One region of the Rhodoferax sp. MLSD5-FHT05B10 genome, then DNA from elsewhere that is predicted to be linked to it. Evidence: predicted binding sites of a transcription regulator. Region 1 holds the regulator's gene; each other region holds the start of a gene.
What was found. The regulator LexA, encoded in region 1, represses DNA repair genes until DNA is damaged. The targets are predictions, from matches to a motif close to ACTGTATNNNNATACAGT.

Region 1 (3,274 bases):
TATCGCGCTGCCCCTCAAGGCCCGTTGCAACAGGCGAGGCGCCCACCGGTCAGCGAGGCGGTGTCTGCGGCACCGCTGGCGGCCTGTGCCCGGTTAGCGGCGTACCTGCAGAGCCCCGGGGTTGATGATGTTTGTGGGGGTGCCCTTGATGAAACTGGTGACGTTGTCAAAGGCCGCGCCAAACAGCATTTCGTAATTGCCCTGTTCCACGTAGCCCAGGTGCGGGGTGCAGATGCAGTTCTCCAGCCTCAGCAGGGCGTGTCCCTGCAGGATCGGTTCGGTTTCAAAAACGTCCACTGCGGCCATGCCAGGGCGCCCGCGATTGAGGGCCCCGATCAGGGTGTTGGTATCCACAATTTCCGCCCGCGACGTATTCACGAGCAGCGCGGTGGTTTTCATGCGCGCGAGATCGGCCTGCGTGACCAGATTGTGGGTGGTTTCGCTGAGCTGCAGGTGCAAGGACAGCACGTCGCACGCTTCAAAAAAGGCTTCACGGCTGGATGCCACCGCATAGCCGTCCTGGTGGGCTTTCTCCCGCGAGGCGTCACTGCCCCAGATGACCACCTGCATGCCAAAGGCCTTGCCATATCCGGCGACCAGTTGGCCGACCCGGCCGTAACCCCAGATGCCCAGGGTCTTGCCACGCAACACGCTGCCCAGTCCGAAGTTGGCGGGCATGGAGCCGGCCTTCAGCCCGGACTGCTGCCACGCACCGTGTTTGAGGTTCCCGATGTATTGCGGCAGCCGGCGCATGGCCGCCAGAATCAGCGCCCAGGTCAGCTCGGCCGGAGCCACAGGCGACTCCACGCCCTCGGCTACGGCAATGCCCCGTTCGGTGCATGCCTGGACATCGATGTGGCTGCCAATACGTCCGGCTTGCGAGATGAACTTGAGTTTGGGCAGCTTGTCGATCAACTGCCGCGTGACATGGGTGCGATCACGGACCAAGACGATCACATCGGCGTCTTTCAGACGGATCGAGAGTTGGCCGATACCTTTGACCGTATTGGTGTACACCTTGGCTGGGTAGTTCTCCAGCTTGGCTGCGCATTCCAGTTTGCGAATGGCATCCTGATAATCATCCAGAATCACAATATTCATGGATGCAATTGTGCCTTGTCGGGAGGTAGCCGGGCGTGTCTCGCCCGGTACGCGGGCGCTTAAGACAGTGCAGCTTCGCGGGCGGCCAGATGGTCCAGTTCGGCACAGACGTCGGCCATGCAGCCGGAGATGACCATGCGTCCGACGGTGGTCCGCGCCTGACCGGCTTCCAGCACGCGCACGATGCGCAGAGGTCTGTGTGCTGCATGTTTCTGGTCGCTGGAGCCCGTTTTCATTGCGTTGACAGCTATGGATTCAGGAGCAAATGCGGGCTTCGCTGCGGGGGCACGCGCCACCACTGCCTGGGCCGGTGCGCGGCTTTGGGTCCACCAGCGCACGAGTCCCTGGAGCGGTGCAAAGACGCCTGAATGGGCAAGGAGAGCGATGTTCATAAAGAATGCCTTGTTACAACCGGTTTACATGAGCATGGTGTTGCGGATCAGGCCGACGGCAAGGCCCTCGATCTCGAAGGGCTCGCCGGGTTCGACCACGATGGTCTGGTAGTCCGGGTTTTCCGGGTGCAGTTCGATCAGGTGCTTGTTGCGGCGAAAACGTTTGACGGTGACTTCATCACCCAGCCGGGCCACCACGATCTGGCCATTCTTGGCATCCTTGGTCGCCTGCACGGCCAGCAGGTCTCCGTCCATGATGCCGGCATCGCGCATGGACATGCCGCGCACCTTCAGCAGGTAATCCGGCTGGCGCTGGAAGAGGCTGTTTTCCACGTAGTAGGTTTGGTCCACATGCTCCTGGGCGAGAATGGGCGAGCCTGCGGCCACACGGCCAATCAGCGGCAACGCCAGCTGGGCCAAGCCGGGCAGGGGCAGCGAAAACTGCTTGCTGCGGGATTCGTTGATGGAGCGCATGGCCTCGCTTCTGAGCCGGATGCCGCGGGAGGTGCCGCTCACCAGCTCAATGACACCTTTGCGTGCCAGGGCCTGCAAATGCTCTTCTGCGGCATTGGCGGATTTGAACCCGAGCTCGCTGGCGATTTCTGCGCGGGTGGGTGGGGCGCCGGTGCGTGCGATGGCGCTTTGGATCAGGTCCAGAATCTGTTGCTGCCGTGCGGTGAGTTTGGGGCTTTCAAGCATGCTGACTCCTTGTAACTGGAGCCGGGGAGGGCTGTTGGTCTATACACACTGTTTCGGCATCCAGTACCTGTATTTTTAACCAGTTTTATAGTGTTGGCAAGTGGGGCGCGCAAAAATGTTGAAAAAGATAGTGTTTTTGGGAATGGGGGGCACGATTGCGGGCACGGCCGAGAGCGCCACCGACAACGTGGGCTACCAGGCCGCCCAATTGGGGGTGGGGCAGCTCCTGTCGGCCCTGCCGGCGTTGCGCGTCACGCTGGCGGACCATGCGCCGGTGGTGGAGCAAGTCGCCCAGATCGACAGCAAGGACATGGGGTGGCCCCAGTGGTGCGCCCTGGCGTCCCGGGTGGCCCATTACCTGGCTTTGCCGGATGTGCGCGGGCTGGTCATTACCCATGGTACCGATACGCTGGAAGAAACCGCTTTTTTCTTGTCGCGGGTGTTGCCGGCCGAAGGGCTGGCGCACAAGGCGGTGGTGCTGACCTGCGCCATGCGCCCGTCCACTTCGCTCACGCCGGATGGCCCCCAGAACCTGCTGGATGCGGTTGCACTGGCGCGCGCGCCGGAGGCCCGGGGCGTGCTGGCGGTGTGCGCGGGAACAGTTCACGCGGCCCGCGATGTGCAGAAGGTGCATCCCTACCGGCTGGACGCCTTTACCTCCGGTGACGCGGGTCCCTTGGGCTATGTGGAAGAAGGCAGGGTGCGTTGGGTGCATCCCTGTCCGCCGGCCGTTCCTGCGTTCGCGCAGGTTCGCATCGATCGGCTGTCCGCAGCGCGTTGGCCGCGGGTGGACATTGTCATGAGCTACGTGGGGGCTACGGGGGCCACCGTCCGGGCCCTGTGTTCTCCCGCCGTGGATGGTGGAATGCCGGTGGGCGGCATCGTGGTGGCGGCCACCGGCAACGGCACGGTGCACCAGGACCTGGAAGCGGCGCTGCAGGAGGTGCAACGCCAGGGCGTACGGGTGGTGCGTTCCACCCGTTGCGCCCTGGGGCAGGTGGTGCAGGGGGCGGAACCGGGTGCCGGCTTGCCCCACTCCGAGGGGCTGTCTCCCGTCAAGGCCCGCATAGCGCTCATGCTGG
Region 2 (3,274 bases), on a different contig from region 1:
GCACTACGCCGGCAGCGAATGGGTGACCGTGGAGCCGGCGACGCCCGACCAGAAGCTCGACGCCGTGGCGCTGGCCAACACCAACAAGATGGAGTTGCGCGTGTTTGCCAACGACGCTGCCCAGGACGGCTTCGCCCATGCGGTGCTGGTGGCGCGGCTGGACAACCTGGGCAAGGGCGCCTCCGGCGCGGCCGTGCAAAATCTCAAACTGATGCTGGGGCTTTGAACGCGCTACTGTTTTAATAGCTGTCTACGCAGATTCTGCGGCATCTGGCGGCACTATTCATCATCCGCGGCGCCGGCCACCACGCGGCGGATGGCGTCACCGCCAAACCCCCTGCTGGCCAGAAACCGCATCTGCTTGCCCCGCTCGGCCGCATCGGCCGGCGGCGCTGCAAACTTCTTGCGCCAGATGGCACGGGCCCGCTCCACCTCGGTGGCCCGCAGCTGTTCCACGGCGTGCGCCACCGCTTCCGGGTCCAGCCCCTTGTCGTTCAACTCCTGGCGAATGCGCGCGCTCCCCAGCTTGCCCGCCCGGCGGTGGACCACGGACTCCACCACCCGCTGCTCGTTGATGAAGTCCTTGGCCTGCAGCTCGTCCAGCGCCTGCGCCAGCGTCCCCGCCACCTCCTCGTAACGGGCCAGCTTGCGCTCCAGCTCAGCCCGGGAATGCTCCCGGCTGCTGAGCAGGCGCAAGGCCCGGCCTTTGAGGGAAATGGGGGAGGTCGCCATGCGCCAGAACCGGATGCGAGCGTGTTTTTGCTATTGTTTGTATAGCTGTTTACGCAATGTCTGCGGGGTTTGCAGCCTTCTTGGATGCCGATTTCGCCTTCCCTTCGGGTTCTGCCGCGCCTGGCAGCAGAGGAATGCCCAGCGATGCACGCACCTTGTTTTCAATCTCGGCGGACAGCGCCGGGTTTTCGCGCAGGAATTCACGGGCGTTGTCACGGCCCTGGCCAATCTTTTCACCGTTGTAGGCGTACCAGGCACCGGATTTGTCCAGGATGTTGGCGTTGACACCCATGTCGATGATCTCGCCCTGGCGGCTGATGCCTTCGCCGAACAGGATGTCGAATTCGGCCGTCTTGAACGGGGGGCTGACCTTGTTCTTGACCACCTTGACCTTGGTCTCGTTGCCGATGGCCTCGTCGCCCTTCTTGATGGTGCCCGTGCGACGGATGTCCAGGCGCACCGAGGCGTAGAACTTGAGCGCATTGCCGCCGGTGGTGGTTTCGGGCGAGCCGAACATCACGCCGATCTTCATGCGGATCTGGTTGATGAAGATGACCATGCAGTTGGTCTTCTTGATGTGGGCGGTGAGCTTGCGCAGGGCCTGGCTCATCAGACGGGCCTGCAGGCCGGGCAGGGAGTCGCCCATTTCGCCTTCCAGTTCGGCCTTGGGTGTGAGCGCCGCCACCGAGTCGACCACGATCAGATCGACCGCACCGGAGCGCACCAGGCTGTCGACGATTTCCAGCGCCTGCTCGCCGGTGTCGGGCTGGCTGATCAGCAGGTCCTGCAGGTTGACGCCCAACTTCTGCGCGTACTGGATGTCCAGCGCGTGCTCGGCATCGACAAAGGCGCATTGACCGCCCTGTTTTTGCATCTCGGCAATCACCTGCAGCGTCAGCGTGGTCTTGCCAGACGACTCAGGGCCATAGATTTCGACCACCCGGCCGCGCGGCAGGCCGCCTACGCCCAGGGCGATGTCCAGCCCCAGGGAGCCGGTGGAGACCACCTGGATGTCCTCGATCACCTCACCCTCGCCCAAGCGCATGATAGTGCCCTTGCCAAACTGCTTTTCAATCTGGGCCAGGGCCACTTGCAGGGCTTTGGCTTTTTCGCTGTTGGCGGCGGGGCTCTTGACGGGTGCGTCCATGGAAGTCTCCTAAAAAAATCGGATAAGGGGTGCAAAACAGTCAGTGGTATTAATTACAGGCTGGATGCTTGAACAGTAGTTTAGCGGCACGCGCCAGAATCCGTAAATACATTTTTTAGTCAGTTTGCATTACCATCTGCGCCATGGTCCCCCTCCCTTCCGCCGACCACTGGCGCACCACCCACGTAGGGCACTGGTTGCGCCTGGCGCTGGAGCGGTTCGATGCGCGGGTCATGGCGCTGATGGCCCGCCACCCGGGCGTACCGCTGGGCCTGTCCAACCTCGCGGAGCGCGGCCAGGTCGGCGCGGCGCATCTGCACATCACCCGCCACCTGGCACTGGAAGGCTCCCGCCTGACCGATCTGGCCCAGCGTGCCGGCATGAGCAAGCAGGCCATGGGCACGTTGGTCAACCAGTGTGAGGCTTGGGGCATGGTGACCCGCGAGAGCGATCCCACCGACGCGCGGGCCCGGCGGGTCTGCTTCACCGCCACCGGGCGAGCCTGGCTGGACGCCTACCAGGAGGCCGCCGTCCAGGCCGAAGCCGAAATGCGCCAGGCCGTCGGCCCCGAGGTGGCCACCGTCGTGGCCATCGGACTGGAGGTCTACAGTGGGCAGTAAATACCCCGGTGCCGCGGGCAGCCCGGCTCCTGCCCGCGATGGGTCCCGCCTAGAATGGCATCCGGTGCCCCTCCCACAAGTCCGGCCGAGACAGGGGTTGCGTTCAACGAGGAGACAGACATGCGGATTTTGATCGCGGAAGACGACCAGGTACTGGCCGATGGATTGTTGCGCGCCCTGCGCAGTGCCGGGGCCGCCGTCGACCACGTGGCCAGCGGTACCGAGGCCGATGCGGCCCTGATGACCAACACCGAGTTTGACCTGCTCATCCTCGACCTGGGTCTGCCGAAAATGCACGGCCTGGAAGTGCTCAAGAAGCTGCGCGGGCGTGGCTCCTCGCTGCCCGTGCTGATCCTGACGGCCGCCGACGCCGTGGACGAGCGCGTCAAGGGGCTGGACTACGGCGCCGACGACTACATGGCCAAGCCTTTCAGCCTGCAGGAACTCGAAGCCCGCGTGCGCGCCCTGGTGCGCCGCGGCATGGGCGCCACCACCAGCAGCATCAAGCACGGCCCGCTGGTGTACGACCAGGCCGGGCGCGTAGCCACCATCGACGGCAAGATGGTGGAGCTGTCGGCGCGCGAACTGGGCCTGCTGGAAGTGCTACTGCAGCGCGCCGGTCGCCTGGTGAGCAAGGACCAGCTGGTCGAGCGCCTGTGCGAGTGGGGCGAAGAGGTGAGCAACAACGCCATCGAGGTCTACATCCACCGGCTGCGCAAGAAGATCGAGAAGGGGCCCATCCGCATTGCTACCGTGCGCGGCCTGGGCTATTGCC
Region 3 (3,274 bases), on a different contig from region 1:
CTGGGCCACCGTGGCGTTGGTCACCGGGACCGTGGACAGCCACAGGAAGCCCATGACGCTGGCAAACACATAGACGCTGGCCGGCGACAGCGGCACCAGCAGGAAGAGGCTGATGGCCACCGAGCGCGCCAGGTAGATGAAGGCCAGGATGTTGCGCTTGGGCAGCCTTTGCCCCAGCACGCCCGCCGCGTAGGTGCCAAACACGTTGAACAGGCCGATCAGGGCCAGCGCATAGCTGGCGACCTGGGGCGACAGGCCCTTGTCGCGCAGGTAGCTCGGCATGTGCACGCCAATGAACACCACCTGGAAGCCGCAGACAAAGTAGCCGGCCATCAGCAGCTGGAAGCTGGGGTACTTGAAGGCTTCGTGCAGGGCCTGAAAGATGGTCTGTTCGCGCTGGTGGTGGGCGCTGCCGGCAAACCCGGGTTCGCGCAGGCCCCAGGCCAGCGGTGCCATCAGCAGGGCGGCCAGTCCCAGCCACACCAGGGCCTGCTGCCAGCCCACGGAGCTGATCAGGAAGCCTTCGGTCGGCACCATCAGGAACTGGCCGAACGAACCGGCTGCCGCGGTGATGCCCATGGCCCAGGAGCGTTTCTCTGCCGGCACATTGCGGCCGATGACGCCGTAGACCACGGCATAGGTGGTTCCCGCCTGGGCCACGCCGATCAGGACGCCGGTGGCCAGGGCGAAGAGCGGGGGGGTGGGGGCGTAGGCCATGCCCACCAGGCCCAGGGCATACAGAACGGCGCCCAGCACGATGACGCGGAAGGCGCCAAACCGGTCGGCCAGCATGCCCGCAAAAATGCCGGAGAAGCCCCAGGCCAGGTTCTGGATGGCAATGGCGAAGGCAAAGTTTTCGCGGTTCCAGCCGTGTGCCTGGGTAATGGGCTGCAGCCACAGACCGAAACCGTGGCGCACGCCCATGGACAGGGTGACGATGGCCGCGCCGCACAGGAGCAGCTGCGTGAGGGAGAGGGGCTTGGGTGACGGATGCATGTGCTTAATGTAGCCAATCCGGCTGTCGACCACGGCCCGTGGGGTTGGTGTCGCAGGGGGTGGCTGGTTATATGTACAGTTAATTCCGTCCATGGGACTACAATGCCGCGCTATGTCTGTCAAACCCAACTCTGAATACTCCGAAGGCTCCATCCGGGTCCTCAAAGGCCTGGAGCCGGTCAAGCAACGTCCGGGCATGTACACCCGCACCGACAACCCGCTGCACGTCATCCAGGAAGTGCTGGACAACGCGGCAGACGAAGCGCTGGGCGGCTACGGCAAGAAGATCAAGGTCACGCTGCACGTCGACGGATCGGTCTCGGTGGAGGACGATGGCCGCGGCATCCCGTTTGGCCTGCACCCGGAAGAAAAGGCGCCGGTGATCGAGCTGGTGTTCACCCGCCTGCACGCCGGCGGCAAGTTCGACAAGGGCACAGGCGGGGCCTACAGCTTCTCCGGCGGCCTGCACGGCGTGGGCGTGAGTGTGACCAACGCTTTGGCCAAGCGGCTGGAGGCCACCAGCTACCGTGAAGGCCAGGTGGCGGGCCTGGTGTTCGAGCACGGCGACGTGACCCAGCCCCTGCAGGCGCGCAAGGCCGCCGAGGGCGACCGCAAGTCCGGCACCACGGTGCGCGTGTGGCCCGAGGCCAAATACTTCGAGTCTGCCGCGCTGCCCATGGGCGAGCTGACCCACCTGCTGCGCTCCAAGGCCGTGCTGATGCCCGGGGTGAGCGTCACCCTGACCGTGGAAAAGACCCGGGAAACCCAGACCTGGCTCTACAAGGGTGGCCTGCGCGACTACCTGATGCAGACGCTCAATGGCGAGCCCGTCATTCCGCTGTTTGATGGCGAGGGCTTTGCCGACGGCCAGAACGACAACTTTGCCGAAGGCGAGGGCGCCGCCTGGTGCGTGGCCTTTACCGAAGACGGCCAGCCGGTGCGCGAGAGCTACGTCAACCTGATTCCCACCAGCGCCGGCGGCACACACGAGAGCGGCCTGCGCGACGGCCTGTTCACCGCCGTCAAAAGCTTCATCGAACTGCACTCGCTGCTGCCCAAGGGCGTGAAGCTCATGCCCGAGGACGTGTTCGCCCGCGCCAGCTACGTGCTGTCCACCAAGGTGCTGGACCCGCAGTTCCAGGGCCAGATCAAGGAACGGCTCAACTCGCGTGACGCGGTGCGCCTGGTGTCCAGCTTTGTGCGCCCGGCGCTGGAGCTGTGGCTGAACCAGCACGTGGAATACGGCAAGAAGCTGGCCGAGCTGGCGATCAAGGCGGCCCAGAGTCGCCAGAAGGCCGGCCAGAAGGTCGAGAAGCGCAAGAGCTCCGGCGTGGCTGTGCTGCCTGGCAAGCTGACCGACTGCGAGAGCCGCGACATTCTGTACAACGAGGTTTTCCTGGTCGAGGGCGACTCCGCCGGCGGCAGCGCCAAGATGGGGCGCGACAAGGAGAACCAGGCCATCTTGCCGCTGCGCGGCAAGGTCCTGAACACCTGGGAGGTGGACCGTGACCGCCTGTTTGCCAACACCGAAATCCATGACATCTCGGTCGCCATCGGCGTGGACCCGCACGGCCCCGACGACACGCCTGATTTGAGTGGCCTGCGCTACGGCAAGGTCTGTATCCTGAGCGATGCCGACGTGGACGGCTCCCACATCCAGGTGCTGTTGCTCACGCTGTTCTTTCGCCACTTTCCCAAGCTCATCGAAACCGGTCACGTGTTTGTGGCCCGTCCGCCGCTGTTCCGCGTCGATGCGCCGGCGCGTGGCAAGAAACCGGCCAGCAAGGCCTATGCGCTGGACGAGGGCGAGCTCACCGCCATCCTAGACAAGCTGCGCAAGGAAGGCGTGCGCGAAGGCGCCTGGACCATCAGCCGCTTCAAAGGTCTGGGCGAAATGAATGCCGAGCAGCTGTGGGATACCACACTCAACCCCGACACCCGCCGCCTGCTGCCGGTGGCGCTGGGGGCCATCGACTTCGGTGCCACCGAGTCCCTGATCACCAAGCTCATGGGCAAGGGCGAGGCCGCCGCCCGGCGCGAGCTGATGGAGTTGCATGGCGACTCTGTCGAATTGGATGTTTAGCTATTGAATTGATAGCTGTTAGCGTAGGCTTCATGCCGGCTGCAGCTTGTTTTTGTCTATAAAAATGACCGACCAACCGATTCTCGACCTTGCCTCCGCTCCCGCGGAAGACGACGGCCAGCTCAACCTGGCCACCTACGCCCAGCGCGCCTACCTGGAGTACGCCCTGTCCGTGGTCAAGGGCCGTGCCCTTCC

Region 2: a site for LexA is predicted at 1,939-1,956, ahead of recA (recombinase RecA). Genes of this name have one in related genera too.
Region 3: a site for LexA is predicted at 1,059-1,076, ahead of AC1Q5W_RS14200 (DNA topoisomerase IV subunit B). Genes of this name have one in related genera too.

What each region holds. Positions count from the first base shown of each region.
Region 1 is NZ_JBXAFT010000003.1:263,872-267,145, reverse strand. It holds gene AC1Q5W_RS06475 (D-2-hydroxyacid dehydrogenase family protein) at 94-1,101, opposite strand; gene AC1Q5W_RS06470 (hypothetical protein) at 1,161-1,493, opposite strand; gene lexA (transcriptional repressor LexA) at 1,518-2,192, opposite strand; gene AC1Q5W_RS06460 (asparaginase) at 2,308-3,274, shown strand, end outside.
Region 2 is NZ_JBXAFT010000006.1:266,579-269,852, reverse strand. It holds gene argC (N-acetyl-gamma-glutamyl-phosphate reductase) at 1-226, shown strand, start outside; gene recX (recombination regulator RecX) at 280-732, opposite strand; gene recA (recombinase RecA) at 782-1,879, opposite strand; gene AC1Q5W_RS11945 (MarR family winged helix-turn-helix transcriptional regulator) at 2,023-2,499, shown strand; gene AC1Q5W_RS11940 (response regulator) at 2,620-3,274, shown strand, end outside.
Region 3 is NZ_JBXAFT010000009.1:49,748-53,021, forward strand. It holds gene AC1Q5W_RS14195 (MFS transporter) at 1-996, opposite strand, end outside; gene AC1Q5W_RS14200 (DNA topoisomerase IV subunit B) at 1,109-3,079, shown strand; gene parC (DNA topoisomerase IV subunit A) at 3,144-3,274, shown strand, end outside.